2 regions of the Nocardiopsis sp. CNZ308 genome follow, and region 2 is predicted to be linked to the other one. Evidence: riboswitches for the same ligand, from Rfam matches in the RefSeq annotation. Region 2 holds a riboswitch; the other holds the start of a gene.
What was found. A riboswitch is a leader RNA that binds a small molecule or an ion and turns the genes downstream of it on or off. The one in region 2 is predicted to bind S-adenosylmethionine.
Positions count from the first base shown of each region.

Region 1 (15,201 bases), 2.6 Mb from region 2:
CCAACCGTCGGGCACGTCCAACTCTTGCCAGGTGTTCAGCAAGTAGTCCCATCGAGACAAGCCCACCACCGGGTCGGCTTCCGTCATAGCCAGACTCATTTCGCTTTGCACCTCCGAGCAGGAACTGTAACGCTCCGTGTCCCCGTCCGCCCGACCCTTCGCAGAATAGCCCCGGCCTTCCGCGAACGACAGTGCCGCTTCGGCGATCCCGGCGTTCCCAGTGTTTCCGGGCCCGGCCCCGGGCCCGGAAAAGGCGAAACCGGGCGGCCCCCGAAGGGGCCGCCCGGTCGTCGCGGGCGAGGTCGCGTATCCGGACCTCAGACACCTGCGGGCCCGGGGGCCCGAGGTCTCACGGACCTGCTAGAAGTCCATGCCGCCCATGCCACCGGTCGGATCGCCGGCGGGAGCGGCGGCCTTCTCCGGCTTCTCGGCGATGACGGCCTCGGTGGTCAGGAACAGACCGGCGATGGAAGCCGCGTTCTGCAGAGCCGAGCGGGTGACCTTGGTCGGGTCGATGACGCCGTCCTTGAACAGGTCGGTGTACTCGCCGGTGGCGGCGTTCAGGCCGAACCCGGGCTCCAGGTTCCTGACCTTCTCCGCCACGACGCCGCCCTCGAGGCCGGCGTTGATCGCGATCTGCTTGAGCGGCTCGGCGATGGCGCGGCGCACGATGTCGGCGCCGATGGCCTCGTCGCCCTCCAGCTCCAGCTTCTCGAAGGCCGGGACGCTGGCCTGGAGCAGAGCGACACCACCGCCGGGCAGGATGCCCTCCTCGACCGCGGCCTTGGCGTTGCGGACGGCGTCCTCGATGCGGTGCTTGCGCTCCTTGAGCTCCACCTCGGTGGCGGCACCGGCCTTGATGACGGCCACGCCGCCGGCCAGGCGGGCGAGACGCTCCTGGAGCTTCTCGCGGTCGTAGTCGGAGTCGGTGCGCTCGATCTCGTTGCGGATCTCGTTCACGCGACCGGCGATCGCGGTGGCGTCACCGGCGCCGTCCACGATGGTGGTCTCGTCCTTGGTGACGACGACCTTGCGGGCGCGGCCGAGCATGTCGAGCTCGGTGCTCTCCAGCTTGAGGCCGACCTCCTCGGTGATGACCTGGCCGCCGGTCAGCACGGCGATGTCGCCGAGCTGGGCCTTGCGGCGGTCACCGAAGCCCGGGGCCTTGACGGCGACGGACTTGAAGGTGCCGCGGATCTTGTTGACGACCAGCGTCTGGAGGGCGCCGCCCTCCAGGTCCTCGGCGATGACGACCAGCGGGCGGCCGGCCTGGAGGACCTTCTCGACAACCGGCAGGAACTCGTTGTTGTTCGAGATCTTGGAGTTGACGATGAGGATGTAGGGGTCCTCGAGGACCGTCTCCATGCGCTCCAGGTCGGTGGCGAAGTAGGGCGAGATGTAGCCCTTGTCGAAGCGCATGCCCTCGGCGAGCTCGAGCTCCAGCCCGAAGGTCTGGCCCTCCTCGACCGTGATGACGCCTTCCTTGCCGACCTTGTCCATGGCCTCGGCGATGGTCTCGCCGATCTGGGGGTCGCCGGCGGAGATCGAGGCGGTGGAGGCGATCTGCTCCTTGGTCTCGATGTCCTTGGAGAGGTTGCCGAGCTCCTCGTTGATGCGCGCGACGGCGGACTCGATGCCGCGCTTGAGGCTGATCGGGTTGGCGCCGGCGGCGACGTTGCGCAGGCCCTCGCGAACGAGCGCCTGGGCGAGCACGGTGGCGGTGGTGGTGCCGTCACCCGCGACGTCGTCGGTCTTCTTGGCGACCTCCTTGACCAGCTCGGCCCCGATCTTCTCCCACGGGTCCTCGAGCTCGATCTCCTTGGCGATGGAGACACCGTCGTTGGTGATCGTGGGGGCGCCCCACTTCTTCTCCAGGACGACGTTGCGGCCCTTGGGGCCGAGCGTGACCTTGACGGCGTCAGCGAGCTGGTTCATGCCGCGCTCGAGGCCGCGACGGGCCTCCTCGTCGAACGCGATCAGTTTGGCTGCCATTGAGTTCTTGTCCTCCCGTGACCGGGCTGATACGCGATGGGACGAGGCATGCGCCCGCGACGGACGACCGCGGAACCTCCCGGCAACCCTGCTGCCGGGAGCCGCGATCTCGCAGCCTCGATCCGGTTAGCACTCAGTGAAGGCGAGTGCTAACCAGTTCCCTTTTTAGCACTCGACCCCGGCGAGTGCAAACGATGTGGTCACGATTTCCCATTCCGGCATTTCCGCATCTACCTGCGCAAACACCGTATGACATGCGGGTTTTCCGCGCTGAGCGGACGGAGCCGCGCACCGGTTCCCGCCTCTCCCGGCGCGCGGCTCCCCTCCCGCTCCGACCCTGCTCCACGGCGCCCGGGTCAGGAGCTGAGGCGGCGCATCGCCCGCGACCCCCCGGCCAGCGCGGCGACCGCCAGCACCACCGCCACGGCCCAGCCGAGGGCGACCGAGGCGTCCCACTGCCCCGCGAACAGGGCGCGCTCGGCGTCCACCACGTAGGCCACCGGGTTGGCCCGCGAGAGCGCGTACAGCCACGGCGGCGCCAGCTCCATCGGCAGCAGCACGCCGGACAGCAGCATCAGCGGCATGATCAGCGTCTGCACGATGGGCGCGAACACGTAGGTCTGCTTGACCGCCAGGGCCGCCAGGTAGGACAGCGTGGCCAGCCCGGCGCCCAGGACGGCGAGCAGGAGCAGCCCCACGACGGCGCCCGCCAACGACGCCTCGAACCCGAGCGGCACCACCAGCACGAGGATGAGCACCATCTGCGCCAGCATCATCACCACGTCGCGCAGGACCCGCCCCAGCAGCAGCGACACCCGGCTCACCGGGGTGGCCAGCAGCCGCTCGTGCGCTCCGGAGGACATCTCCGGCAGCAGTCCGAACCCGGCGAACCCGGCCGTGAACAGGCCGAGCATCACCAGCAGGCCGGGGACGAACCACTGCCACGGGTCCTGCCCCTCGGCGCCGGCCAGCCCCGTCAGCAGGGGCGCGAACAGCACCAGGTACAGCACCGGTTGCAGCATGCCGAAGAACAGCATCAGCGGCCGGTGCAGGAACGGCCGCATCTGGCGGGCGAAGACGGTCACGGTGTCGCGCACCAGGCCCGGACCCCGCGCCGCGGGCGCCCCGGCCGTCTCAGCCCCGGCCGTCTCCGCCGGGATCCCGGTCACCTCGTGGAAGCTCATGCCCCCTCCTCCCTCAGGCTGCGTCCGGTCAGGGTCAGGAACACGTCGTCCAGGGTGGGCCGCTGCACCCGCACGGAGAGCAGCGGGACCCCGGCCGCGTCCAGCCCGCGCAGCAGCTCGGGCAGCACGGTGTCCCCGCGTTCCACGCGCAGGCGCACCTCGGCGTCGCGCCCCGCGTCCGCGAGCACCTCCGCGGTCCCGGCGGAGGGCGCGCGTTCGGCGATCCCGGCGGCGGTGCGCGCCTGCTGGGCGTCCGGCACGGTGAGGGTGACCAGGTCACCGGAGACCTTGCCCTTGAGCTCGTCGGCGGTGCCGTCGGCGATGACCCTGCCGTGGTCGATGACCAGGACCCTCTCGGCCATGTCGTCGGCCTCGTCGAGGTAGTGGGTGGTGAGCACGACCGTGGTGCCCGTCCGTTCGCGCAGCCGGGTGATGTGCTCCCACAGGTTGGCGCGGCTGTGCGGGTCGAGTCCGGTCGAGGGCTCGTCCAGGAACAGCAGCCCCGGCTCGTGGATGAGCCCCATGGCGATGTCGAGGCGCCTGCGCTGTCCGCCGGAGAGCTTGGTGACCTCGCGGTCGGCGGCGCCGCCCAGCTCCAGCTGGTCGAGGAGCCCGTCGGCGCGGCGGCGCGCGGTGCGCCGGTCGAGTCCGTACAGCAGTCCCTGCGTGTACAGCTCCTCCCGGGCCCGCTGGTCCTCTCCGGCGCCGTGTCCCTGGCCGACGAAGCCGATCCTGCGGCGCACCTCGGCGGGCGCGGCGCGGACGTCGTGCCCCGCGACCACGGCGGTGCCCGATGTGGGTTCGAGCAGGGTGGTGAGCATGCGCAGCGTGGTCGACTTCCCCGCGCCGTTCGGTCCGAGCAGGGCGACCAGCTCGCCCTCCGCGACGTCGATGTCGACGCCGCGGACGGCCTGGACGACCTCCTTGCCGACCCGGAAGTCCCGGGTCAGCCCGCGTGTGTGGATCATCCCTCTCCTTATTAAAACTTGAGTACGAGAGAGAGTGTGCACCACCGGGCGGGATATTCAAAGTTTAATAAGAGCTCGGTCCGCCCTCCGGGGATCCGGCCTGGTCGGCGGGGCCCGCGCGGACGGGGGAAGCGGGGGCGGCGGAGCCGGCGGGAGCGGGAGGGCCGCCGGGTCAGCGGTCGCGGGCGACCGCTCCCGGCACCGGGGGCAGCCCGAAGGCATCGGGGCCGTCGTCGGCCATGGTGTACTCCCCGGCCCGCAGGGAGGCGACGAGTCCACGCGTCCAGCGGGCCTCGGCCCCGAGCGTGCCCCGCCACAGGCCGAAGAGTTCGCGCACGTGCACGGGCTTGCCCCAGTCCTCGGAGGGGCGCAGCTCGTCCTCGGTCCTCTCCAGCAGCTCCAGGCGCTGTTCCAGCAGCGCGACGACCTCCGCGCGCGGCAGGGCGGTCATGAGGGTGACCGACGCGAAGAGCATCGCGGGGTCCTCCCTGCGCGTCAGCCCCCGGCGGATGAGGCGGTGCAGCTCGGCCTCGCCGTCCTCGGTGATCGCGTAGGAGACGCGGTCGACCACCTCGTCCCCCTCGGCCACGAACTCGCGCAGTCTGCCCTCCTGGGAGAGCTTGCGCAGGGCGTGGTAGATGGAACCCCACTTGATGTTGGCCCAGTGCTCGGTGCCCCAGTCCAGGAGCTGACGGCCCACCCGGTACCCGTGGGCCTGCCCCTCCATGCGCACCACACCCAGGACCAACAGCCGTGTCGCCGACATCTCCACCCTCGTTCGACCGGAATCCCCTCCAGCCTACGAGCAGCGACGAGGCGGTTCGGCGGGCCCGGGCCCGGCCGCGGCCGCTCCCCCGCGCCACTACAGCTTGCGGAAGTACCGCACGATCGGCAGCGCGGTGTAACCGGCGCGCTCGTAGGTGGCGCGGGCCGGGGCGTGACCGTCGTCGCCGCCCGTCTCGACCATGGCCACCGCCGCGCCCTGCTCCCGGATCCAGTCGGTGGCGGCCCCGGTCAGCGCCGCCCCCACGCCCCGCCCCTGGTGGTCGGGGTCGACGGCGAGCAGGTGGATCTCCCCCATGTCGTCGTCGGGGAGCATCCTGGCGGTGGCGAAGCCCGCGACCTCGCCGTCGGCCTCGGCGACCCACACGCGCTGGTCCCCGGCGTCGACGCTCCCGGCCACCTCGTCGTACTGGCTGCGCCGCCAGTCCGGGACCAGGGCCGGGTAGACCTCCTCCCCCAGGACCCGGCGCAGCGACGCGTGCACCGGTTCCCACGCGCGCAGTGCCAGAGCGATGACCGCTTCCCTGTCGGACTCCCGGAACAGCCGGATCTCGATGCCCATGCGCCCAGGCTAGGGAGCGGCGGTCGCGGGCGCACCGGGTTTTCCGGAGCGCACGCGCGGGGTCCCGACGAACGGCGAAAAGGCGGCCCCGGCGCCCTGTCGCGCCGCGGCCGCCCCTCACGACGGGGCTCAGCAGCCCCCGGCGACCGCCGGGATGATGGAGACCTGGGCGCCGTCGGCGACCTCGGTCTGCAGGCCCTTCTCGAAGCGCACGTCCTCGTCGCCGATGTAGACGTTGACGAAGCGGCGCACCTTGCCGTTGTCGTCCAGGATGCGGGCGCGGATGCCGGGGTAGTTGGCCTCCAGGTCGTCGAGGACCTCGGCCAGGGTGGCGCCCTCGGCGGAGACCTCGGAGGCGTCGTTGGTGTAGGTGCGCAGGATGGTGGGCACGCGGACGCTGGCGCTCATGGCGGACTTCCTTACTCGTGGGAGATGACGGGTGGTCGGGGCGGCCTGAGCCTGTTCTTACGGGGACTCGGCACCGGAGGGGTCGTTCGGACGCCCGAACGACGAAGGTGCTGCGCTTAGCGTCCGGTGGGGGCGCTGGCCCGCCTCGTCGCGCAGCGCCCCTGCGGGCGATGGCGGGCGACGGGCGGGCCGAAGCGGAGCGGAAGGCCCCGGAGGACGCTGTCTAGGCCAGACCGGCGTCGGTGAAGGCGCTCAGCGACGGCTTGATCGTGGCGCTCACCCCGGCGTCGACGGCGTTCAGGGTCTTGAGCCCGTCACCGGTGTTGAGCACGACCGTCTCGGCCTTCGGGTCGAGCCTGCCCTCGCGGACGAGCTTGCGCAGCACGCCGGTGGTGACGCCGCCGGCGGTCTCGGCGAAGATGCCCTCGGTGCGGGCGAGGAGCTTGATGGAGTCGACGATCTCGTCGTCGCCCACGTGCTCCACCGATCCGCCCGTGCGCTTGGCGATGTCCAGCACGTAGGGCCCGTCGGCCGGGTTGCCGATGGCCAGAGACTTGGCGATGGTGTCGGGCTTGACCGGCTGGATGACGTCGATGCCCTTGTCCCAGGCCTGCGCGACCGGGGAGCAGCCCGTGGCCTGGGCGCCGAAGATCCGGTACGGGCGGTCCTCGACCAGACCGAGCTTGACCAGTTCCTGGAAGCCCTTGTCGATCTTGGTGAGCTGGGAGCCGGACGCGATCGGGACGACGATCTGCTCGGGCAGGCGCCAGCCGAGCTGCTCGGCGATCTCGTAGGCCAGCGTCTTGGAGCCCTCGCCGTAGTAGGGGCGCAGGTTGACGTTGACGAAGCCCCAGCCCTCGCCCACCGGGTCGCCGATGAGCTCGGAGCAGAAGCGGTTGACGTCGTCGTAGTTGCCGTCGATGGCCACGACCTTGCCCCCGTAGACGGAGGCCATGACGACCTTGGCCTCCTCCAGCCCGGCGGGGATGAACACGCAGGACTCGAACCCGGCGCGCGCGGCGGCGGCGCCGACGGCTCCGGCCAGGTTGCCGGTGGAGGAGCAGGACAGGGTGGTGAACCCGAAGGTGCGGGCGGCCTCGACGGCGATGGCGACCACGCGGTCCTTGAAGGAGTGCGTGGGGTTGCCGGAGTCGTCCTTGACGTGGAGGGAGTCCAGGCCCAGCTCGGCCGCGAGGCGGTCGGCCCGGACCAGCGGGGTCAGGCCGGGGGCCATGTTGGGCAGCTCGGCGACGTTGGCCGGGACGGGCAGGAGGGAGCGGTAGCGCCAGATGCTCTTGGGGCCGCTCTCGATGTCGGCGCGGGTGACGGTCCCGAAGTCGTAGGCGACCTCAAGGGGGCCGAAGCAGAACTCGCAGGCGAACCGGGGGGTGAGTTCGTAGCGCTCGCCGCACTCGCGACAGGAGAGCGCGGTGCCGGGGCCGAAGGAGCGGGCGGCGGTGGGTTCGGTGGCGGCAATCGCCATGGCGAGGCGTCTCCCCTCATCTTTCCTGGCGGACACCTTGTCCCCAGGCCGGAGTTGGCACCTGTCCCAGCCGTCCCGCGGGTTCGCGGGTGTCACATGCTGGAATGGTTGCCGGGGCTTCGCAGGGCCGGTCCCTCCACCCCTCTGGATGAGCAATATGAAGTTTTGCGCTGGTCCTGTCGGATCCGCACCGCAACTGTAACGGAGGTGTCGGCCGGTTTTCCACGCCTGGTGACCCGGGTAACACGAAACGGCTCACATGGTGAGACGGTGCTGGTCCGGGACGGGAGGGAGCGCCCCCGGCGCGCCGGACGTGTGACGCGCACCCCCGCTGACCCGCGCGGGGTTTGGGGCGGCTGTCGACAGGCGAGACATAGGATGCGACCCCCTTTCACCACCGCCCCACCCCGATCGCTTTTTCTCCGAGAGGACGACCACGTGGACAAGGCACAGATCCTCATCGCCTCCAACAGAGGGCCCGTGTCCTTCTCGACCGCCGACGACGGCTCGCTGGAGCATCGGCGCGGCGGGGGCGGACTGGTGTCGGGGATGATCTCGGTCGCCACCGAGATCGACAGCATCTGGGTGTGCGCCGCCCTGTCCGACGCCGACCGGCGGGCCGCGGCGGAGGCGCCGCAGGCCCGGCTGGACCAGGCTTACGACCTGGACGGCATGCGGGTCCACATGCTGGACATCCCGCGGCAGACCTTCGACGGCGCCTACACCGGGGTGGCCAACTCGACCCTGTGGTTCGTGCAGCACATGCTGTACGACACCCCCAACAAGCCGTCCTTCGGTTCGCGCTTCCGGCGGACGTGGGAGGACTACACCGCCTACAACAACGCGTTCGCCGAGGCCCTGGTGGCCGGTGCCGCCGAGGGCGCCCGCGTCGCCGTGCAGGACTACCACCTGGCGCTGGTGCCGCGGATCCTGCGCGCGCGCCGCCCCGACCTGCGCATCGCGCACTTCTCGCACACCCCGTGGGCTCCCCCGGAGTACTTCCGGATGCTGCCCGGGCAGGTCGCGCGCGAGCTGCTGGAGGGCATGCTGGGCGCGGACCGGCTGGGCTTCCTCAGCCCGCGCTGGGCGGACGCGTTCCTGCGCTGCTGCGAGGAGATCCTGCGCGCGAAGGTCGACTTCGAGCGGCGCACCGTCGAGCACGGCGGCCGGGTGGTCGGGGTGGGCGTGCACGCCCTGGGCGCGGACGGGGAGGGGCTGCGCCAGAGCGCCGCCGACCCGGCCGTGGCCTCGCGCCGGAGCACCCTGGAGGACGCGGTCGGCGACACGAGGCTGATCGTGCGGGTGGACCGCACGGAGCTGTCCAAGAACATCGTGCGGGGCCTGGAGGCCTACCGCGAGCTGCTGACCGCCCACCCCGAGTGGCGGGGGCGGGTGACCCACCTGGCGTTCGCCTACCCGAGCCGGGGCGACGTGCCGGAGTACCGCGAGTACACCGACGCGGTGCTGCGGACCGCCAAGGAGATCAACGAGGAGTTCGCGACCCCCGAGTGGACGCCCCTGATCCTGGAGGTCAACGACGACTACCCGCGTTCGCTGGCCTCGTTCCAGCTGGCCGACGTGCTGCTGGTCAACCCGATCCGGGACGGCATGAACCTGGTGGCCAAGGAGGGCCCGGTCCTGTCGGAGCGGGACTCGGTACTGGTGCTGTCGCACGAGGCGGGGGCGGCCGACGAGCTGGGCGGGCACGCGCTGCTGGTCAACCCCTACGACACCGTGGAGACGGCGGAGGCGCTGCACGAGGCGCTGTCGATGCCCGGTGAGGAGCGGCGCAGGCGCAGGGAGCGGCTGGCCGAGGCCGCGGTGGCGCTGCCGCCGCGCCGGTGGTTCCAGGACCAGCTGCGCTCACTGGGCTGAGCCCGGAGGCCTCGGGGCGCGTCCGCGCGGTTTCCGCCCGCGGTCGCGCCCGCCGGGGCCGCGTCCGCGCGGTCCCGGGGCCTGTGCGCCCGGATCGGCGGATCCGGAACCGCCGGTGCCCGGAGGCCTCGGGGCGCGTCCGCCGTCGGGAGACGGTACACGCCCCTGGCCGCGGCCCGGTCGGCCGGGAACCGCTCAGCCGGTGGCGCCCCTCCCGGCGTCCGCCTCGGCGAGGAGCTGGCGGATGATGTCGGTCTTGGCGTCGGCGTAGTCCTGGATGCGGTCCCAGGTCCGCCCGACCAGCTCGCGCTTGACCGCCGTGTAGCGCTCGCGCGCGTCGGCGTCGGCGATGAGGTGGTCGCGGAAGCGGCGCATGCGCTCGGCCTCCTCGCACCCCCGGCTGAACACGTGCAGGTTGAGGTTGACCTCGGAGCCCTTGAGCACCCGGTGCTCGTACCAGTCGGGCTCCCTGATCACCAGGGGGTACCCGGCGGCTTCGAGGTCGGGCAGGTAGGCGGCCTCGTCCGAGGAGTCGGCGACGAGGAGCAGCAGGTCCACGCAGGGTTTGGCGGCGAGGCCGGGCACGGCGGTGGAGCCGACGTGCTCGAAGAGCAGCACGCGGTCGCCGAGGGCGGCGCGGACCCTCCCGTCCTCGCGCCGGAACAGGTAGGGCCACTTGGGGTCGTACTCGGAGAGGCGGACGCGCCCGTTGACGAGGTTGCGGAACTCGGGCGCGGTCCCGGCCCGCGGCTCGCCCCGAGAGGGCAGAGGAGACGCTTCGAGGGGTGACATTCTCCAAAGCCTTGTCCCCTCGGGTGTCCGCGTCAAGCCCGCCCGGCGTCGCTTACATATGCACGTGCGGACGTGGCGTGACAGACCGTCGGGGGTCCGTGACGTGCGGCGACCACGCACCGTGTCCGGTGTCCGGTTCCGGCCGGGGGTCCGCACGGCGCGCGCCCGCCGGGCCCCGGGTCGGCGGGCGGAGCCGTGCGGCCCCGGTCCCTAGTCGGGGACCGACACCACCAGCACCAGCGAGCCCTCCAGCTCGGGCACTCCCCTCAGGTGTCCGAACCGGCGGTCCCAGGTCCCGTCGGCCAGGTCCCGGGACAGGTGGGCGGTGAACCGCTCGTGCACCGCCTCGTCCACGAAGCTCCACGACGAGCAGGACAGGCGCGCGCCCACCTCCAGCAGGCCCTCCGGCCGCCCGTAGTAGGCCTCGTTGAACCCGTCGGAGCAGTCCAGGGGCACGGGGACGGGCACGACGCTGGTGGCGCCGCCCAGCCCCGCGGCCAGGTCGGCGATCGGCGGGTAGCGGCGGGCCTCGGTGTCCAGGACCTCGGGCGCGTACTCGTGGAGCCAGAAGTCGCACACCAGGTCCGGGTCGCAGGTGAGCACGGCCACGGGGCCCGCGGTGACCCGCCGGGCCTCGGCCAGCCCGGCCTCCAGGTCGCGCCACTGGTGGACGCTGAACGTGGTCATGGCGGCGTCGAAGGCCCCGTCGGGGAAGGGGAGGCTCTCGGCGACCGCGTCGAGAGCCGCGGGCAGGGTGTCCGGGCGTTTGGCCCGCATGCTGGCGGAGGGTTCCACCGGGGTGACCTCGCGGTCGAGGGGCTCGTAGGAGCCCGCGCCCGCACCGATGTTGAGGACCGTGCGCGCGTCACCGAGCGCGCGGTGCACGGCGGCCGCGATCCGCGGGTCGGGGCGGCGGTGGTCGGTGTAGGTGCGGGCGATGACACCGTAGTCGGCGTCGCCAGCGCTGCCGTCGGCCATGCGCGTCATATGCTCTCCGCCCTGTCGTGGGCGCGCCCGGGGCGGGGCGCCCGGCGGTGAGGACGCTATCCGCCGGGCGAAGCCGGACGCCAGTGCTTATCGGCCCCGTCCTCCGCGCAGGGGGTGTGAGCGGTACCACACCGGTGGTGCCGTGCGCCCGCCGGTTACGGCGCGTCCGGAACCGGAACCGGGGTGTGGCAGGGCGTCCGGAACCGGGGCGTCACGGCGAGGGCGGGGAACCAGGGCAGACCGCCGCGGGGAGTCGCGGAACGCGAGCGCGGGAATCGGGCCGGGGCGTCCGGAGCTGGAACCGTCCGTGCCCTCCCCGAGGGGCGGGCACGGACGGGTACGCGAGCCCGGCAGCCGCTCAGTTGCCGCGCGTCTTGCGGCGGCGTCCGCCCTTGCGGCGGCGGTTGGCCGGCGCGGCCTCGGCGGCGCGCTCTGCGGCGATCTCCTCGTCCTGCTCGCGGCGCTCGGCCTTCACGCCGTAGGGGTCGGCGGTGGAGCGGCGCACCCACACGACCAGGATGAGCACGCCCAGGACCACCACGGCGCCGACGGTGACGAACCACGCCCACGCGGGCACCAGTCCCGACTGGTCGCCCCGCCCGGCCAGGTCCTCGTCGATGAGCGGGATGTCCTGGGCGACTCCGGACGCCTGCTGCTCCGCGCTGGGCAGGTGCAGCGCGGGCAGGCCGTCGGGGCCGGGCTGCGAACCGTCCACCAGGGCGTCGCGGACCTGGTCGGGCCGCAGCTGCGGGTGCTCAGCGCGCATCAGGGCGGCGGCCCCGGCGACCATCGCGGCGGCGTAGGGAGCCCCGGTCACCTCGGCCTGGCCCGGTTCCGGCCCCGTCGTGACCAGGTCGGCCCCGGGGGCGGTCAGCGCGATCATCCCGGCCCCGGGCGCACCCTGGACGAGGGCTCCGTCCTGGTCGGTCCCCGCGACGGTGAGCACGTTGGGGTCCTCGTCCTCCCCCGCCGGGCCGACGACCAGCGCGCCGTCGGAGGAGGCCTCCTGGGTGGCCTCGGCGAGGTCGGGTCCGGCGGGCTCGGGCAGCAGGATGACCTGTGCGCCCTCCTGGGCGGCGAACCGCACGGCCTCGGCGAGCTGGTCCCCCGTGGGCAGCACGAGCACGGTGGCCTCGGGCGCCACGCCCAGGACGCCGCCGTCGGCGTCCCTGCCGTGTCCGTGGGCCGCGACCAGTCCGGCCGCGGCGTTGCCCTGCTCGACGTCGCCGTCGTTCTCGCCGAACCGGGTGTCCAGCTGGATGTTGTCGACCAGGTCCGGGTGCCCCTCGTCGACGGAGACGCCCGGAAGCGCGACCGTGGCGCCCTGGCCCCGGTTCTCCTCCCACAGCTGCGGCGCTCCCACGGCCTGGAGCCCCCACTGCTCGGGTCGGTAGTCGGGGACCAGGTCCGCCGCGGCCGGGGCCGCGGTCAGACCGAGGACGGCGGCGGTGGCGGCCGCGAAGACCGCGCTGGCCCCGCCACGGGCGCGGCGTGTGTGTATCCTGTTGCGGCTGTTGCCCCCGAGCACGTCAGGCTCCCTCGAACGATGCGGTCGACGTTCCACGCGGCCCTGGCCGGACCCCGGCAATTCTGTCACGTGCACAGGATTCAGGCGTGGACAAGTGGCCTGAGGGGTAGAGAACGTAACTGTATCCCTGGTGCCAGTCCTGTGGTTTCGGCTCCTCATCCGGCATGTCGAGTCGCTAGCATGAGTCGGGCCGATCCGGACAAACCAATTTCCCGTCCAGGGGGTGTCCCATGCCGAATATCGGTCCGACCGAAGACGGTCAGTCGGCCCTCGCCGAGCGCGAGCAGCGCATCCTCGCCTTCGAACGCCAGTGGTGGAAGTTCGAGGGCTCCAAGGAACAGGCGATCCGCGACGAGTTCGGGTTCTCCGCGACCCGCTACTACCAGCTGCTGAACGGGCTGGTGGAACGGCCGGAGGCCCTCGCCTTCGACCCGATGACCGTCAAGCGGCTGCGTCGGCTGCGCGCCGACCGCCGCCGCCAACGCAACGCACGCCAGCTGGGCATCCAGCTCTGACGTTTCCCGTATCCCTCTTCTTTGGGTCGTTCCTACCCACCCCGCGCCCCGGTGACCACACCCGCGGTCCCGTCGGCGCCCTCCACCCGGGTCACCCCCGCGGCGGAGAGCGGCAGCGCCGTCCCACGAGGCCGACCGCGCGCCCGACACAGCGCGGACATCCGCTGGAACAACCGTCACACACGCGGTGGGGTCCCGCCGGCGCGGGGGCGCGTCGGTAGTCTGGCGGTCCCGCCCGGCCCGCATCAGCGGCCCCACCGGAAAGGCCCTCCATGTCCCTGCCCCAACCCAGCACGGACGCCGGACGCACCGCGCTCGACGCCTTCCTCGCCGCCCCCGAGCGGGCGCTGGCCGCCTTCGACTTCGACGGCACGCTCGCGCCCATCGTCGCCGACCCGCGCACGTCCGCCCCCTACCCGGGGATCGTGGACGTGCTCGCCGACCTGGCCGGGCTCCTGGGCTCGGTCGCCGTGGTCACCGGCCGCCCCGCCGAGACGGCGGTGCGGCTGGGCGGCCTGGACCGGGTGCCCGGCATCACCGTCCTGGGCCACTACGGCGCCGAGCGCTGGGAGGGCGGGCGTGTGGCCGCGGCGCCCGCCCCGCCCGGCGTGGCGGTGGTGCGCGAGGAGCTGCCCGGCCTGCTCGACGACCTGGGCGCCCCGGAGGGCACCTGGATCGAGGACAAGGGGCGCTCGCTGGCGGTGCACACCCGGCGCACCGCCGACCCGGACGGCGCGCTCGCCCTGCTCACGCCCTCCCTGAGCGAACTGGCGCGGCGGTCGGACCTCCAGGTGGAGCCGGGCCGGATGGTGGTCGAGCTCCGTCCACAGGGTGTGGACAAGGGGGCGGCGCTCACCGCGCTCGTCGCAGAGACGGGCCCGCGCGCGCTGCTCTACGCCGGTGACGACCTCGGCGACCTGCCCGCGTTCGACGCCGTGGTGGGCCTGCGGTCCCAGGGCGTCGAGGGCCTGAACGTGTGCTCGTCCTCGGACGAGGTCACCGCCGTGGCCGAGGCCGCCGACCTGGTCGTCCCCGGCCCCGCGGGGCTGGCCGACCTCCTGGGCTCACTCGCCGAGGCGATCCGCGACGCCTCGGGGGCGTGACGTCCCCGGGACGTGACGCCTTCGGGCAGGACGCCGCCGGGACGTGACGCGCGCACGCGTCGACCGAAAACGCGGGCGGTGCGGCGTGTGGGGTTTCCCTGCCGACGCAGCCGCCCCTGTCCCGGCCCCGGTCCGCCGCGTGGGTGCGCTCCCAACGCCCGCGTGCGCCGTCGCCGCCCGTCTCAGGACGAGGACTCGTGCGCCTGCGGCGTGAGCGCCGACCGCGCGGCCGACCGCAGGTCCACCAGCCCGGTCCGGTCGCGCCCGTAGTGCACGGCGTTGGTGAGCACGCCCACGTACCGGCCGCTCTGCGGGTGCATGAACAGGCTCGTCCCGGTGAAACCGTTGTGGTAGACCACCCCCTCCGGGGTGACCAGCCAGCCCAGGCCGCGCCACAGCCTCGCCCCCGCGTCCACGTGCGGCTGCCAGCTCGCGCGCACGTAGGAGGAGGGCACCGGCCCCTGGCCCCCGTCGTGCATCCGCAGGATCTCCCGGGTGAACGCGCCGAGGTCGATGGCGGTGCTGAACACCCCGGCGTGACCCGCCACGCCGCCCATCAGCGCGGCCGCCTCGTCGTGCACCACCCCCCAGGTGGGGGCGGCTCCGGGGATGCGGCGCTCGGTGGGCGCCACACCGGGCGAACGCGTCAGGGGGCCGAATGCGGTGGAGCGCATGCCCATCTGCTCCCACAGGTCGCGGGACAGCCGGTCCAGGCCTGTGCCGTAGAGGCGTTCCAGGAGCATGCCGAGCAGGATGAACCCGCGGTCGACGTAGGCGTAACCGGGTTCCTCCAAGGGGTCGGCGAGGATGGCCTCCGCGAGGTCCTGGTCGGTGCCCACGTATCTCTCCAGCCAGGTCACCGGGTTGAGGCGGCCGGTGTGGGTGAGGATCTGCCGTGTGGTGACCTCCGCGCCGGGCAGGTGGTCCACGTCCAGGTACTCCGACATGGGGGCGTCCAGGTCCATGATCCCCTCGGCGACCGCCTGGCCGACTAGCGGCCAGGTCGCCATGACCTTCGTCA
Region 1 is NZ_SHKJ01000001.1:1,682,177-1,697,377, forward strand. It holds gene EV372_RS07175 (Uma2 family endonuclease) at 1-99, opposite strand, end outside; gene groL (chaperonin GroEL) at 361-1,992, opposite strand; gene EV372_RS07185 (ABC transporter permease) at 2,349-3,176, opposite strand; gene EV372_RS07190 (ATP-binding cassette domain-containing protein) at 3,173-4,144, opposite strand; gene EV372_RS07195 (PadR family transcriptional regulator) at 4,317-4,910, opposite strand; gene EV372_RS07200 (GNAT family N-acetyltransferase) at 5,007-5,489, opposite strand; gene EV372_RS07205 (ubiquitin-like small modifier protein 1) at 5,619-5,897, opposite strand; gene thrC (threonine synthase) at 6,121-7,380, opposite strand; SAM riboswitch class I at 7,394-7,535, opposite strand; gene EV372_RS07215 (alpha,alpha-trehalose-phosphate synthase (UDP-forming)) at 7,819-9,255, shown strand; gene EV372_RS07220 (GrpB family protein) at 9,451-10,047, opposite strand; gene EV372_RS07225 (class I SAM-dependent methyltransferase) at 10,258-11,034, opposite strand; gene EV372_RS07230 (S8 family serine peptidase) at 11,393-12,562, opposite strand; gene EV372_RS07235 (DUF3263 domain-containing protein) at 12,793-13,077, shown strand; gene otsB (trehalose-phosphatase) at 13,350-14,180, shown strand; gene EV372_RS07245 (serine hydrolase domain-containing protein) at 14,363-15,201, opposite strand, start outside.
Region 1: another riboswitch for S-adenosylmethionine. It lies ahead of thrC (threonine synthase); the one in region 2 lies ahead of EV372_RS18525 (aminotransferase class V-fold PLP-dependent enzyme).

Region 2 (15,201 bases):
CGATCTAGGCGGTGTCGGGGCCGTCCGGGGGAGCACCGGGGCCCGCCCCTCCGAACGTGTCACCGGTGCGGAACACGGGGTCTGGCCCGTGGCGGCCTTGTACCCGTAGCGGGTCCGGGCGCCTCGGGGTCAGGCTGTCGTCGCGGCAGGGAACGCGTCGGGGGCCTCGGCCGGGGCGGCCCGGCCCGGGGTCCGACGGGAGCGGCCGTCGGGCTCAGCGGCCGTACTCCGCGCGGTACAGGTCGCGCAGCGCGGCCACCTCCGCCGCGTGGTGGATGACCTCCCGGTTGACGTGGAGCACGAGGGCGACCATCGGGAAGTCCCCCCACTGGGGCGCCTCGGCGCCGCCCACCGGCGCGGCCAGGCCGCTCTCGTCCAGCTCCTGGACGTGCGCGGTCCAGGCCGTGTAGGCGTGGCGCAGCCGCTGCCGGGCCTCGGCGGCGGTCGCGGGCCAGTCGGCGTTCTCCCGCGTGGCGGTGCGGTCGCCGAAGTGCCAGTTGACGCGGGTCTCCAGGACCTCGACGACGATGTGCCCGAGCCGCCAGGCGATGGTGGTCACCGGCGGCGGCTCGGGTTCGGGGACGGCCGTGTCGGGCCGGTGGCGCCCGTCCGGCCCCTCGCGCACGGTCCAGGCCCCGGGCACCGGAGCCCAGTGGAACTCCTCGTCGGTGAGCCCCTCCAGGCGGGGCCACAGGGAGAAGTCCCAGTAGAACCGCAGCTGCGCCAGGACCTCTCCGGTCCAGTTCACCGCCACCCGCGAACGCCCCCTCGGCGTCTTGGCGCGCGGCCCAGCCCCGCCAGGACGCCGGTGCCCGGGTCGGACACGTCCTCGTCCGGGTAGGGCCACCACCGCAGGTCGGCCACGCCCGGCTCGATGGGCTGGAAGGGGTCGAAGGCGCGCTCCACCGCGGCGCGGGGCGCCGGGGAGGTGAGGGCGAGGTAGCCGCCCCCGCGCATGAGGGCGTGCAGGGCGTCGATCCGGGCGGGCGGGTCGTCCGCGGTGAAGGGGCGGGTCATCAGAACGGCGACGGGCTCGTCGAAGTCGACGAGCCCGGAGGTGCCGAGGCGGCGCAGGAGCGTGTCCGTGCCGGACCCGTCGCCGGAGAGCACGCGGGCGCCGGGGGTGGAGAGCATGCCCGCCGCGCCGTGCGGGGCGACGTGGACGACGGAGGCGTCGGGGGCGGTGGCGTGCACGCGCTCGGCGGTTCCGGGCACCGGGCACCCCCAGTCGACGAACTGGCGTACACCCGCGTCGGCGGACAGGTAGTCGATCACGCGCCCCAGGAAGGCCTGGTGCAGGCGGGTGTGCTCGGCGTGCCGGGGGTCGGGGCGTCCGCCCGCGCGGGAGCCGAGGTCGACCACACCGGACCGCTGGCCGGGGACGGGCACGGACCCGCGCCCTCGGAACACGGCCGTGAGCCGACCCGTCTTGGGCCCTCGGACGTTGGTCACGTTCACGCTCCCCCAGCCGGTTCGCTCGCGGGAGGCAGACGCTCGGCGGGGCGGGCCGGTCGGGCCCGGACAGCGTCGCGCCATGCCGTCAGGGCCCGATGGTACCTCCTGTGAAAGTGATCCTCAGCACACACTTGGGTGTTATGCGCCCTATTTCGCCCTTTGAGAACTCCTGGGGCACAAGTGTTTCTGGTAAACGAACTCGGCTCCGCGAACGGGGAGGGGGCGTCACGCCCCGCTCCCCCGCGGTTCCGGCAGGTCACCGCCGTGTGTTCCCGGGAAAGCTCCACGGCACGGCCGGATCGTCCGGGAAAGCGCTCTTTCTGCCGCGCTTCCCGGGAAACGGTCCGGGAGGTAAGGGGGTCCCCGCGCCCCCGGGCTCCGGCCCCGACCGGAGGCGGTCCCCGCGGGAACGCCGCTCCGCGCAGAGGACCGCTCCCGGGGGAAGCCCGTCAGACCTCGGCCCCGGCGCGCCACCGGTCCGCGGTCAGCCTCCTCGCGGGCAGCTCCGCGCACAGCCAGGACACCACCGCGACCACCAGCACGGTCGCGGGCAGCAGCCAGAACGGGCCGCCGGGCCACGGGCGCCCCAGGAGCCCCATCCCGGCGAAGGCGAGCGGGACCGCCGAGGTCAGGACACCGGCGACGACCGCGCCGACCGTGATCAGGGCGGCCTCCCTGCGCAGCAGCGACCGGACCTGCGCGGGGGTCATGCCCACGGCGTGCAGCGCGTCCGTCTCCGCGCGGCGGCGCAGGGTCTGGGCGGACAGGCGGTTGGCCACCGAGAGCAGCACGTACCCCGCCAGGCAGAGCAGCACCACGAGGTTGAGCACCGTGTTCGCCGCGAGCCCGCTCCCGGCCGCGTCCGGGGCGGTGTCGGCGACCTCCACCCCCGGATGGGCCGAGGCCAGGCCGTCGAGGGCCTCGCGGACCTCGGACTCCCGCCCGGGTTCGGCGAGCACCCGCAACTCGGCGGGCAGGTCCCCGGTCAGGTGTCCCCGGGCCAGGTCCCGCGAGACCAGGACCGGACCGAAACCGAGTTCGCGCTTGTACAGCGCGACCACCTCGGCGCTGACCTCGGCCCCGTCCCCCATCCGGAACGTCACCCTCTGCCCCGGCTCCGCGCCGAGGGAGCGCGCGATCTGCGCGCCCAGCGCGACGGTGTCGCCGGTCAGCGCGCCCAGGTCGCCCCCGGTGACGCCCACGTCGACGACCTCCGGGGCGCCCGGCCCCAGGACCAGCGCGGGCGTCTCCTGGTGCAGCACCCCCTCATCGAACGGCAGCTCGGTGGTCCACACGAGGGCGGTCGGCGTGGCGGTGACGGCCGCGGCGACGGACGGGTCCTCCCGGACGGTCTCGGCCAGCCCCGACGGAAGCCCGCCGAGCGCGGGCGCCGTCAGCGTGCTCGCGGCCAGCTCGCCGTCCTGCCGCTGCTCCGTCTGCGCGGCCAGCAGCGTGGTGTTGACGTAGCCCTGGCTGAGGGCGAAGGCCACCAGCATCGCCAGCGCGCTGACCGCGCCCGCCACCCGGTGGGAGTGGCCGTGCAGGTTGCGCACCGCCAGCCAGGTCAGGGCGGACGAACGCGCGGGCAGGCGGCGGCCGAGCGCCCCGCTCACCGCCCGCAGCAGGGCGGGGCCGACCAGGGCCAGCCCGATCACCGCGAGCAGGCTGGCCGAGGCCGGGCCGACCGCCGCCGTCTCGTCACCCAGCACCAGCGCCGGGACCGACGCCCCCACCGAGGCCAGGAGCAGCGCCGCCCCCGTCCAGGTCCGCGCCCGGCCGGGAGCGCGCGGTTCGGCGACGGACTCGGCGAGCGCGTCGGTGGGCGGCGCGGCCGCGGTCCGGCCGACCGCGGCCAGCGAGGCCAGCCACACGGCGAGCACCATCAGCACCGCCGTGGCCAGGGCGGGCAGCGGTCCGAACACCGGCGGCAGGCCCGGAGGCACGAGCCCCAGGGAGGCGAACCAGTCCAGCACGAGCCCGGCCAGCGGGTAGCCGCCGGCCACGCCGAAGGGCAGGGCCGCCAGGGTGACGAGCAGGTTGGGGGCGGCGACCAGGCGGCGGACCTGCCGGGGCGTGGCGCCCACGGCCCGCAGCAGCGCCAGGTCGCGGCGCTGGGCGGCCACGGAGACCGACAGCGCTCCGGCGACGGTCAGGCCGATGGTCATCACCAGGACACCGCTGAGCGAACCGGCTACCGCGACCAGGACACCGCGTGCGGCTCCGGCGGCCGGGAACTCGGCGTCGCCGATCCGGTCCCCGGTCCGCACGAGCGCGTCCTCGCCCGCCAGGGCCTCCCGCACCGCCCCGGTGAACCGCTCCTGCGACACGCCGGGCGCGGCGCGCAGGGCCACCAGGTCCACGGTGCCCTCGCGCGGGCCCTCGGTGCGTCCGGCCAGTTCGGCGGCGGCATCGTCGTCGAACAGGACCACGGTGGCGCCGGTGTCCAGCACCCCGGAGAGCCGGTGGTCGCCGGTGCGCCCCGCCGCGGTGACCCGCACCCGGTCGCCGACCCCGGCGTCGGCGGCGGCCGCCGTGGCGGCGTCCAGGACCACCTCCCCCGGCCCCCGCGGCGCCTCCCCTTCCAAGGAGGCTTCCTCCAGCAGTGCGGCGGAGGACCACCCGTGGCCGGTGGTGCGGGGGTCGGCTCCCGTGGCGGGCCCGTCCCCGGTGTGCACGGCGGCCGGGAACCCGACGTCGCCGACGGCGGTGCCGACCTCGGGCAGGGCGGCCAGCCGTGCGGTGAGCTCCTCGGGCAGGGCGGCCCGCTCGGGCAGGGGCAGGTCCAGGTCCTCGGCCTGCTCGACCGTCTGGGGGGCGGTGACCACGGCGTCCGCTCCCCGGAGGCGTTCGGCGGGGACCGAGGAGCGCAGCCCGGTATCGGCCAGCACGCCGCCGACGGTGACGAACGCCGATCCGCCCAGGACCGCGACGGCGACGGCGGCCAGCACTCCGGCACGGCCGCGCGCCAGCTTCAGCGCGAGGGGGCCGCGTCCGCCCACGGGACCCTGATCGCAGGCGGGGCCGGAGCCAGAGGCCGGACCGGGGTCGGAAGCCGGGCTCGGGCCGGGGGTCGCCGTCATCGGTCCGCCTCCGCCCCGGCCGTCTCCAGGGAGGCCAGGCGTCCGGCCAGGTCGGCCGCGGAGGGGGCGTGCAGGACGTCGGCGAGGCGGCCGTCGGCCATGACTGCGGTGGCGTGCGCCCGGGCGGCGGCCTTGGGGTCGTGGGTCACCATGACGACGGTCTGGCCGAGTTCGTCCACGACCTCCCTCAGCAGGCCCAGGACGCTGTCGGCGGTCGCGCCGTCGAGCGCTCCGGTGGGTTCGTCGGCGAAGACGATGTCGGGGCGGGAGGCCAGGGCGCGCACGATCGCGACCCGCTGCTGCTGGCCGCCGGAGAGTTCGGTGGGCCGGTGGCGCAGCCGCTGCCCCACCCCCACCCGGCCGACGAGCGCGCGCAGCCAGCCCTGGTCGGGGGTCCGTCCGGCCAGGCGCAGCGGCAGGGTGATGTTCTCCTCCGCGGTGAGCGTGGGCACCAGGTTGTAGGACTGGAACACGAAGCCGACCCGCTCGCGGCGGAACTCGGTGCGGCGGGGCTCGCGCAGGGAGCTGATGTCGGTGCCGCCCACCACCACCGAGCCCGAGGTGGGGCGGTCCATGCCGGACGCGCAGTTGAGCAGGGTGCTCTTGCCCGACCCGGACGGCCCCATGACGGCGAGGAACGAGCCGCGGGGAACCCGCAGCGACACCCCGGCCAGGGCGGAGACGGCGCCCTCGCCGTCGGAGTAGACGCGGTGGACGTCGGTGAGCCGGACGGCCTCGCCGTCGGCGTCCGGACCGGCGGAACCCGGTGCGGTGGAGGCCGGGGCGGCGGCCGCCCCGTTCGCGCCGCTCACCGGTCTCCCCTGCGGACCAGGAGGATCAGCGCGACGAGCGAGACCAGCGCCGCGAGTCCGAAGGCCGACCCGATCAGCTCGTGGCCGAGCAGGGACAGCGTGCCGTTGGCCGTGGCGGTCCCGGCGAGGACGACGCCGAGCAGGACCAGCAGGGCCTTGCGGGCGGGTGCGCGCCGGGGCCGGGGGGCGCGCGCGGGCGCCCGCGGAACGGAGGGCGACGGGGCTCCGGCGGTCGGAGCGTCGATGCGGTAGGGGTCGTCGGACACGGCTGCTCCCGGGGTTCGGTGGGTGGCTGGACACGGCCGGTGTACCGCCCGCCGTGTCGTCTCCGACGCTACGAAGGCGCGGCCCGCCGAAACATCCCGCCCACCAGTCGATCCCTGTTACAGCCAGCTGTAGCAGCGCCGACCCGAACCCCTCTGACCAGCCGCGACGCGCGCTCCCGACCGCGTCCGCCGCCTCCGCCGAAGCGGAGCCCCGCCGACGCGTGGAGCGCTCCGCCGCCACGGCGCACGTACCGCCCCCCGCCCACCGCGCCACCGCGACGCCCTGCGACCGGGCCGGGGACGGCCGCTGGCACCCACCGCCGCGAACCGCGAGGCGGCCTCCCCGCCGCTTCCGGCCCGGGGGCCGACGGGGCGCCCGCGCCCGCGACCTCCGTCAGAGCACCCGCGCGGGGTCGGGCACCGGGGCCAGGCGGCCGTCGCAGTCGGCGTACTCCCAGCGCGGTCCGCGGGCCACGAGTTCGGCGACCGCGCCGACGAGGCGGTCCACGTGCTCCCGCGTGGTGCCCACTCCCAGGCTCGCCCGCACCGCCTGGCCGTGCCCCCGGGGCAGCAGGTGCCGGGTGAGGGGGTGGGCGCAGAACAGGCCGTCGCGCACCCCGATCCCGTACTCGGCGGACAGGGCCGCGGCCAGCAGGTCGGCGGGCAGGCCGTCCACGGTGAACGACACGATGCCCACCCGCGGGTGGTCCCCGCCCCACAGGGTCAGCTCGGTGACGCCGTCGATCGCCGTCAGCCCCGCGCGCAGCCGCTCCAGCAGCGCCGACTCGCGCACGTGCAGGAGTTCCTGGACGGCGGGGGCGAGGGTGTCGCAGGCGGCGGCCAGCGCCACGGCGCCCAGCACGTTGGGGCTGCCCGCCTCGTGCCGCGCGGGCAGGTCGTTCCACACCACGTCGTGTTCGCTGACCAGCCGCGTGGCTCCGCCGCCGGACAGGTAGGGCGCGGCCTCGCGCAGCCAGTCGGCGCGACCGGCCAGCACCCCGGAGCCGAAGGGGGCGTAGAGCTTGTGGGCGGACAGGGCGACGTAGTCGGCGCCGGTCTCCTCCAGGCTGAAGGGCAGGTGCGGCACGTACTGGGCGGCGTCCACGACCACGCGCGCGTCCTCGGCGTGGGCGGCCCGCACCAGTTCCTCCACCGGCCAGATCTCGCCGGTGACGTTGGAGGCGGCGGTCACGCACAGCAGGCGCGGGCCCTCGGGGGCCCCGCGCAGCGCTGCGCGCGCGGCCTCCACGGCGCCCTCCGGGGAAGCGGGCAGCGGCAGGCGCACCACCCGTCCGGCGCGGGCGGCGGGGTGCTCCCAGGGCAGCAGGCTGGCGTGGTGCTCGGACTCGAACACGACCACCGTGCAGCCCTCGGGCACCGAACGGGCCAGCAGGTTGAGGGCGTCGGTGGTGCCGCGCACGAACACCACGGCGTCGGCGGGCTGTGCGCGCACGCCCACGAAGCGGGCGACGCTGCGGCGGGCGCGCTCGTAGGCGTCGGTGCTGACCTGGGAGTGGTGGCCCGCGCCGCGGTGCACGCTGGCGTAGTAGGGCAGCGCCGCGGACAGGGCCTCGGCCACCGGGGTCAGACACGGGGCGCTGGCCGCGTAGTCGAAGTTGGCGTACTCGACGCGTTCGCCGGTGACCAGGGGGACGCCCTCGTCGGAGGTGACGACGGTGCACGCGGCGGCGTCGGCCGGGGGCTCGGCGGAACGGGCGGCGTGGACGGAAACGGCAGTGGTCATGGGGCACCTCTCCTGTGGGTCGTGGGACCCGCGGAGATGTCACTCCGGTAACGCCTCAGGGGTCCGCGCTTGTCCGACACGGTCGTGTCGGGACCTGGTCCTCACCCGGGGCACCCCACCGCGGTAGGAGGGTTGCCGACCAGCTAGCCGGGGCTTGACGCTGGTACTCGTGACCTGCGAGGCACACTAACACAGCCTTCCGGCCCGCGGCAGGGGGAACGGATGTGGCCCGGACCACCGATCCGCTTGACAGCGGCGCGCGCGGTGGGGACATACTTGTGCCTGCCTGCCCTCACGCCGCGGGTGTCCGGTTTCCCCCGGCCGCCCTCCAGGCGCGAGACTCCAGAGCGTCGGAGTTTTCGCGTGCCCGTGAGCGAGAGGTGTGCACCTTGTACGGCGACGACCGTATCCAGCAGGTTCTGCGCAATCCCAGGGTCGTCCTGGTGTCCGGCTACGCCCGCCTGCCCGACTCGGTGGCGAGCCACTCCCAGTACCAGCGGCTCGGCGTCGTGCTGGCCGTGGACACCGCCGACGGGCGCGTCGTCGCCGCGGACACCACCCTGCTCACCGAGCTGGCCAGGGACTTCTTCCGCGCCCTGGTCGAGGGGGAGTCGGTGACCGAGGACGTCGCCGAACTGGTGCGGCGGGTGCAGACCCGGTACGCGGGCCAGTCCGGCGCCGCGCTGACCACGGCCCTGCGCCGCTGTCTGGAGACCTACGTCCAGCTCCGGGAGGGCGACCAGTTGCCCGCGGACCCCGGGGCCGGGCAGGAGGCGCGGCCGTGACCGACGACCTGCGCGCGGACGGATCCCCCGTCGGAGCCCGGGCCGGAACCGGCGCCAGGGCCGGAGGCGGGGCCGAGCCCCGGACCGGAACCGGGAGCGCGACCGGGGCCGCGCCGCTGCCGCTGGCGGGCGTGCGCGTCGCCGACCTGTCCCGCGTGCTGGCCGGCCCCTACGCCACCATGCTGCTCGCCGACATGGGCGCCGAGGTGGTCAAGGTGGAGCAGCCCAGACGCGGCGACGACACCCGTTCCTGGGGCCCGCCCTGGGCCGGGGAGGCCGGACCGGAGGGGCACGGCGAGGCCGCCTACTTCCTGTCGGTGAACCGCAACAAGCGCAGCCTGGCCGTGGACCTGAAGGACCCCGGGGGCCTGGCCGCGGTCCAGGAGCTGTGCGCGGCCTCCGACGTGGTCATCCAGAACTTCCGGCCCGGGGTGATCGACCGGCTCGGGCTCGGCTACGAGGCCGTCAGCGCCCGCAACCCGGCCGTCGTGTACTGCTCGGTGAGCGGGTTCGGACCCGAGCACGAGCCCGCGACGCGCCCCGGCTTCGACATCGTGGTGCAGGCCGAGAGCGGGCTCATGGCCGCCACGGGGCCCGCGGAGGGACCGGCGAGCAAGGTGGGCGTGGCCCTGACCGACGTGCTCACCGGGCTCAACGCCGCCGTGGGCGTCCTGGGCGCGCTCATGCGGGCCCGCGTCACCGGGCGCGGCGAGAACATCAGCGTGTCGCTGATCAACTCCACCCTCTCCGGCCTGGTCAACCTCACCCAGCAGGCGCTGGTGACGGGGGCCGAACCCGCCCGGGTCGGCAACGCGCACACCACGATCGTGCCCTACCAGACCTTCGCGACCGCGGACGCCGAGATCGTCGTCGCCGCCGGGAACGACGCCCTGTACCAGCGGCTGTGCGCGGCCCTGGACCGCCCCGACCTGGGCGCCGACCCGCGCTACACCACCAACCCCGGCCGGGTGGCGCACCGGGAGGAGCTGGTCGGCGAACTGTCGGCGACCCTGCGCTCGCGGCCCGCCGACCACTGGATGGAGCTGCTGGTGGGGGCCGGGGTGCCGGTGGGACGGGTGCGCGGGGTGCTCGACGCGCTGCGCACCGCCGACGCCAGCGGCGACGACGTCCTGCGCACCGTGAAGCACCCCACCGCCGGGCTGATCGAACAGGTCCGCGCGGGGTTCCGGTTGGAGGGCACCCCGCCGCCGCTCGGCGCGCCGCCGCTGCTGGGGCAGCACTCCCGGCAGATCCTGGCCGAACTCGGCGTGGACGGGGCCGACGTGGACGCGATGGTCGCGCGCGGCGCCGTCCAGCAGTCCGACCCGTCCTGAGGTCCCAGCGGACCGCACCGGATCCGCCCGGCCGCGCCCCGGGGCCGTTCGGGGCTCCGCACCCGGTCCGCGGACCACCGCCCGTCCTTCCGGGCCCCGCACCCGGGTCCGAGGACACCGTCCACCTCCCGCACGGCCGCACCGGCCGTCAGCACCACGAAGGGACACCCCACCATGAGCGACTCCCGCAAGCCCGCCGCCCCGGACCCGCACGACTTCCTGGCCGTGGACGCCGACCTGTCCGACACCGAGCGCGACGTCCGCGACGCCGTGCGCGACTTCGCCTCGCGCGAGCTGGCGCCGAACGTCGCCGAGTGGTTCGAGGCGGGCACCCTGCCCGACCCGCGCGGGCTGGCCAGGGCCTTCGGCTCCCTCGGAGTGCTGGGCATGCACCTGGAGGGGTACGGCTGCGGCGGCTCCAGCGCGGTCGCCTACGGTCTGGCCTGCCGCGAACTGGAGGCCGTGGACTCGGGCCTGCGCAGCTTCGTGTCGGTGCAGGGCTCGCTGGCGATGGCGGCCGTCCACAAGTTCGGCTCCGAGGAGCAGAAGCAGGAGTGGCTGCCGCGCATGGCCGCCGGTGAGGCGATCGGCTGCTTCGGGCTGACCGAGCCCGACTCCGGTTCCGACCCGGGCTCGATGCGCACCCGCGCCCGCAGGGACGGGTCGGACTGGGTGCTCGACGGCACCAAGATGTGGATCACCAACGGATCGGTCGCCGACGTGGCCGTGGTGTGGGCCGCCACCGACGAGGGCGTGCGCGGGTTCGTGGTGCCCGCCGACACGCCCGGGTTCTCGGCCAACGTCATCCACCGCAAGCTGTCGCTGCGCGCGTCCATCACCTCCGAACTGGTGCTGGAGGGCGTGCGCCTGCCCGCCGACGCGGTGCTGCCGGGGTCGCGCGGCCTGGGCTCGCCGCTGTCGTGCCTGAACGAGGCCCGCTACGGCATCGTGTGGGGCGCGGCCGGCGCCGCGCGCGCCTGCTACGAGGCCGCCCTGGAGTACGCGCTGAGCCGTGAGCAGTTCGGCCGGCCGATCGCCGGGTTCCAGCTGACCCAGCGCAAGCTCGCCGACATGGTGGTGGACGTCAACCAGGCGGCCATGACCGCGCTGCGGATCGGGCGCCTGAAGGACGAGGGCCGGTGCCACCACAACCACGTGAGCTTCGGCAAGCTCTCGTGCGTGGCCGCCGCCCAGCGGGTGGCCGCGGCGGCGCGCTCGGTGCACGGCGCCAACGGCATCACCCTGGAGTACCCGGTGATGCGGCACATGCTGAACCTGGAGACGGTCGCCACCTACGAGGGCACCGAGGAGATCCACGCGCTCAGCATCGGCCAGTCGGTGACGGGGATCTCGGCCTTCCGCTGAATCCCGCCTCCGGGGCCCGCTCTTCGGCCCGGGTCAGGGCCGGTCGGCGGTGGTCCGCCGCGGGTCGCGCGCCTCCCCCGGTGCCGCCGGGCGCGCGCAGCCACCAGAATGGGGAGCAGCCGAGCGAGGGAGTTGCCGAGATGGGGAACGAGCCGACGAAGCGGTTCGAGATGACGGGGCTGCGGCGGACCGCCAACGCCGTCGTCAGCGGCTTCGTCAAGTACGGGGTGTGCCTGCCCGAGTTGCACCTGCTCACCACGCGTGGGCGCAAGTCGGGCTTCCTGCGCACCATCCCGCTCAGTGTGCTGGACAGCGACCGCGGACGGTTCCTGGTCTCCCCCTACGGGGAGGTGGACTGGGTCCGCAACCTGCGTCAGGACGGTTTCGCGACGCTGCGCCAGGGCGGCTGGATCGAGCTGATCAGCGTGCGCGAACTGGGGGCCGAGGAGGCCGCCCCGCTGCTCAAGGAGTACCTGGACCACCCGCGCGCCGCCATGGTGGGCCTGTACTTCGAGACGCCGCCGGACGCCCCCGAGGAGGCGTTCGCGGCCGAGGCCGAACGCCACCCGGTGTTCGAGATCGTGCGCTCGACCACGATCCGCATCTGACCGGAGCGCACGGGCTCCGGGCTCCCCGCGCGGGCGTCCGGGGCCCGGCCGTGTCCGGCCGGGTCAGTTGCGGACGCGGAAGACGTCGTAGACGCCGTCCACGCCCCGCACCGCGCGCAGCACGCTGCCCAGGTGGGCGGGGTCGGCCATCTCGAAGGTGAAGCGGCTCTGCGCCACGCGGTCGCGGCTGGTCTGGACGGTCGCGGACAGGATGTTGACGTGCTGGTCGCTCAGCACCCGCGTGATGTCCGACAGCAGCCGGGACCGGTCCAGGGCCTCCACGTGCAGCGCCACCAGGAACATCGAGTCCTCGGTGGGCGACCACTCCACCTTGACCATACGGTCGGTGTCCAGCGTCGCGGTGTTCACGCAGTCCCGGCGGTGCACCGACACCCCGTTGCCCCGGGTCACGAAGCCGACGATCTCGTCGCCCGGCACGGGGGTACAGCACTTGGACAGGCGCGCCCACACGTCGGCGTCGCCCTCCACGACCACGCCCGGGTTGCCGTGCTGGCGCTGGCGGGTGGCCGCCTTGGTGGGCAGCGCCGACTCGGCGATGTCCTCGGTGTGGTTCTCCAGGCCGCCCATGGAGTCGACGAGCTTGCCGACCACGTGCTGGGCGCTGACCTGGCGCTCCCCCACGGCCGCGTACAGCGAGTCCACGTCCGGGTAGCGCAGGTCGCTGGCCAGGCCGATGATCGCCTCACCGCTGAACAGGCGCTTGACCGGAAGCTCCTGCTTGCGCATGACCTTGGCGATCTCGTCCTTGCCCTGCTCGATGGCGGCCTCGCGGCGCTCCTTGGTGAACCAGTGCCGGATCTTGTTGCGGGCCCGGGCGCTCTTGACGAAGTTCAGCCAGTCCCGGCTGGGCCCGGCGTCGGGCGTCTTGGAGGTGAGGATCTCCACCGTCTCGCCGTTGTGCAGCTCGTTCTCCAGCGGCACGAGGCGGCCGTTGATGCGGGCGCCCACGGTGCGGTGGCCGACCTCGGTGTGCACGGCGTAGGCGAAGTCCACGGCGGTGGCGCCCTGGGGCAGCGAGATGACGTCGCCGCCCGGGGTGAAGACGAACACCTCCTGCACCGACAGGTCGAAGCGCAGCGACTCCAGGAACTCGCCCGGGTCCTTGGTCTCCTGCTGCCAGTCGATGAGCTGGCGCAGCCACTGCATGTCGGAGCTGCCCCGGGGCTTGCTCTCGCCCCCGCTGCCCCGGTCCTCCTTGTACTTCCAGTGCGCGGCGATGCCGTACTCGGCGCGCCGGTGCATCGCGCGTGTGCGGATCTGGAGCTCGACCGGGTTGCCCGAGGGCCCTATGACCGTCGTGTGCAGCGACTGGTACATGTTGAACTTGGGCATCGCGATGTAGTCCTTGAACCGGCCGGGCACCGGGTTCCACCGCGCGTGGATGGTCCCCAGGGCCGCGTAGCAGTCGCGGACGCTGTCCACCAGGACCCGCACGGCGATGAGGTCGTAGATCTCGTCGAAGCCGCAGTTGCGGGCGATCATCTTCTGGTAGATCGAGTAGTAGTGCTTGGGCCGCCCGCGCACGGTGGCCTTGAGCTTGGACTCGCGCAGGTCGGCCGAGACCGCCTCGATGACCTCCTGGAGGTAGACGTCGCGGCGCGGGGCGCGCTCGGACACCAGGCGGGCGATCTCGTCGAAGCGCTTGGGGTAGAGGGTGGCGAAGGCCAGGTCCTCCAGCTCCCACTTGATGGTGTTCATGCCCAGCCGGTGGGCGAGGGGGGCGAAGATCTCCAGGGTCTCGCGGGCCTTCTTCTCCCGTTTGGCGCGGGAGGGCAGGTAGCGCAGGGTGCGCATGTTGTGCAGCCGGTCGCACAGCTTGATGACCAGCACGCGGATGTCGCGGGCCATGGCCACGACCATCTTGCGCACGGTCTCGGCCTGGGTGGCCTCGCCGTACTTGACCTTGTCGAGCTTGGTGACCCCGTCGACCAGCTCGGCGATCTCGTCGCCGAAGTCCGAGCGCAGCTCGCCCAGGGAGTAGTCGGTGTCCTCGACGGTGTCGTGCAGGAGGGCGGCGGCCAGGGTGGCCTCCTGCATGCCCAGCTCGGCGAGGATCGTGGCGACGGCGAGGGGGTGGGTGATGTAGGGGTCGCCGCTCTTGCGCTTCTGGTCGCGGTGGTGGTGGGCCGCGACCTCGTAGGCGCGCTCGACCAGCCGCACGTCCACCTTGGGATGGGTGGCCCGCACTGTCTTGATCAGTGGTTCGAGCACCGGGTTCATCGTCACTCCCCGCTGGGCGCCGAGTCGGGCGAGCCTTCTGCGTACTCGCACCGTGGAGGGCGTGGTGGAGGGGGACGGCTGCCGCGTGGCCCCCGCTCCGGAGACGTCGGAGGGCGCCGCTCCGTTCGCGGCGCCCTCCGGCCGGTCTCCCTGTGGACTTGTGGTGGCGCCCCGCGCGCCGGTGCCGTCCGCGCGCCCCTGGGACGCGTTCGGCCGCGGTTCGTGGGAGGCGCCCCGCCGCGTCTCGTCCGTCGCTGCCGCCCCGGTCGAAACCACTTCGCTTGGCATGCCTACCTCCCGCGGATCCGTCCGGTCGCGCGGGCGCCGTCAGCGCCGCCCGGCTCCACCGGTGCACGTGCGTGTCATCAGGGCCAGTCGTGACGTGGCCGCCGCGGTACCTCTCCCACCAGTCTAGTGGGGCCGTTCCCGTCGGGAACGGCCTCGGCCTCCCCGCTCCCGCCGCGCCCGGCGGCGGGTGTGACACTGGCCACCGGGGGTTCACCCCCGGTGGTGGAGTACGTCAACGATGACGGGCCGTCGCGCATTCCCCTCGGGGAGGGGCGTCGGCCGCGGCGCGGGTCGGCCGGATCAGACCGTGAGGAGGGTGTGCAGCTCCACGTCGGGCACCCTGTCCCGTCCCCGGAGCGCGGAGAGCTCCATCAGGACGGAGAATCCCACGACCGTACCACCCGCCTTGCGGACCAGGTCCACCGCGGCCCTGCCGGTGCCGCCGGTGGCGAGGACGTCGTCCACGATCAGCACACGGCTGCCCGGGGAGACCGCGTCGGCGTGGATCTCGACGGTCGCGGTGCCGTACTCCAGATCATAGGCCTGCCCGATGGTCCGTGAGGGCAGTTTCCCGGCTTTGCGCGCGGGGACGAAGCCCGACCCCAGCGCCATGGCGACCGGGGCGCCGAAGATGAACCCGCGCGCCTCCAGTCCGACCACGTGGTCCACCCCCGCGGCGCGGAAGGGCGCGGCGAGGCCCTCCACGGCGGCGGCGAAGGCCTCCCGGTGGTTGAGCAGCGGCGTGATGTCCTTGAACAGGACGCCGGGCTTCGGGAAGTCGGGGATGTCGCGGATGTGCGCCCGGATGAGCTCCGGGCTGGGGACGGGCGCCGCGGTGGCGGTGTCGTCGGGCATGTGGGATGGGCCTTCTGCTGGGTTCTCGTGTTGTCGGGGCCGACGTGGGCGGGGCCTCGCGGGAGTCGCCGCGGCGCTCCGCGGTCCGGACACGGCGGTACCGGCCCCCCGCGCGGGGGGCCGGTACCGGGGTCGGACGCGTGCGGGCCGTCCGCTCACCGCGCGGGGCGGAGGCCCGAAGAAGTACTTCTAGCCCTTGGGCTTGTCGTCGTCGCCGAAGTCGGGGCGGTCCTCCACCGGGGTGTCGTCGGCGGCCGGGGTGACGACCTCTCCGACACCGGCCTTGAGCATGCGGATGCGGGTCCCGGGCGCGATCTCCAGCAGGACGTCCTGCTCGTGGATCTCGACGACGGTGGCGAAGATGCCGG
Region 2 is NZ_SHKJ01000001.1:4,285,030-4,300,230, reverse strand. It holds gene EV372_RS18550 (DinB family protein) at 215-754, opposite strand; gene EV372_RS18545 (SAM-dependent methyltransferase) at 745-1,452, opposite strand; gene EV372_RS18540 (FtsX-like permease family protein) at 1,905-4,454, opposite strand; gene EV372_RS18535 (ABC transporter ATP-binding protein) at 4,532-5,347, opposite strand; gene EV372_RS18530 (hypothetical protein) at 5,344-5,613, opposite strand; gene EV372_RS18525 (aminotransferase class V-fold PLP-dependent enzyme) at 6,008-7,357, opposite strand; SAM riboswitch class IV at 7,418-7,532, opposite strand; gene EV372_RS18520 (DUF3870 domain-containing protein) at 7,747-8,142, shown strand; gene EV372_RS18515 (CoA transferase) at 8,139-9,476, shown strand; gene EV372_RS18510 (acyl-CoA dehydrogenase family protein) at 9,651-10,841, shown strand; gene EV372_RS18505 (nitroreductase/quinone reductase family protein) at 10,982-11,449, shown strand; gene EV372_RS18500 (RelA/SpoT family protein) at 11,513-13,690, opposite strand; gene EV372_RS18495 (adenine phosphoribosyltransferase) at 14,279-14,833, opposite strand; gene yajC (preprotein translocase subunit YajC) at 15,023-15,201, opposite strand, start outside.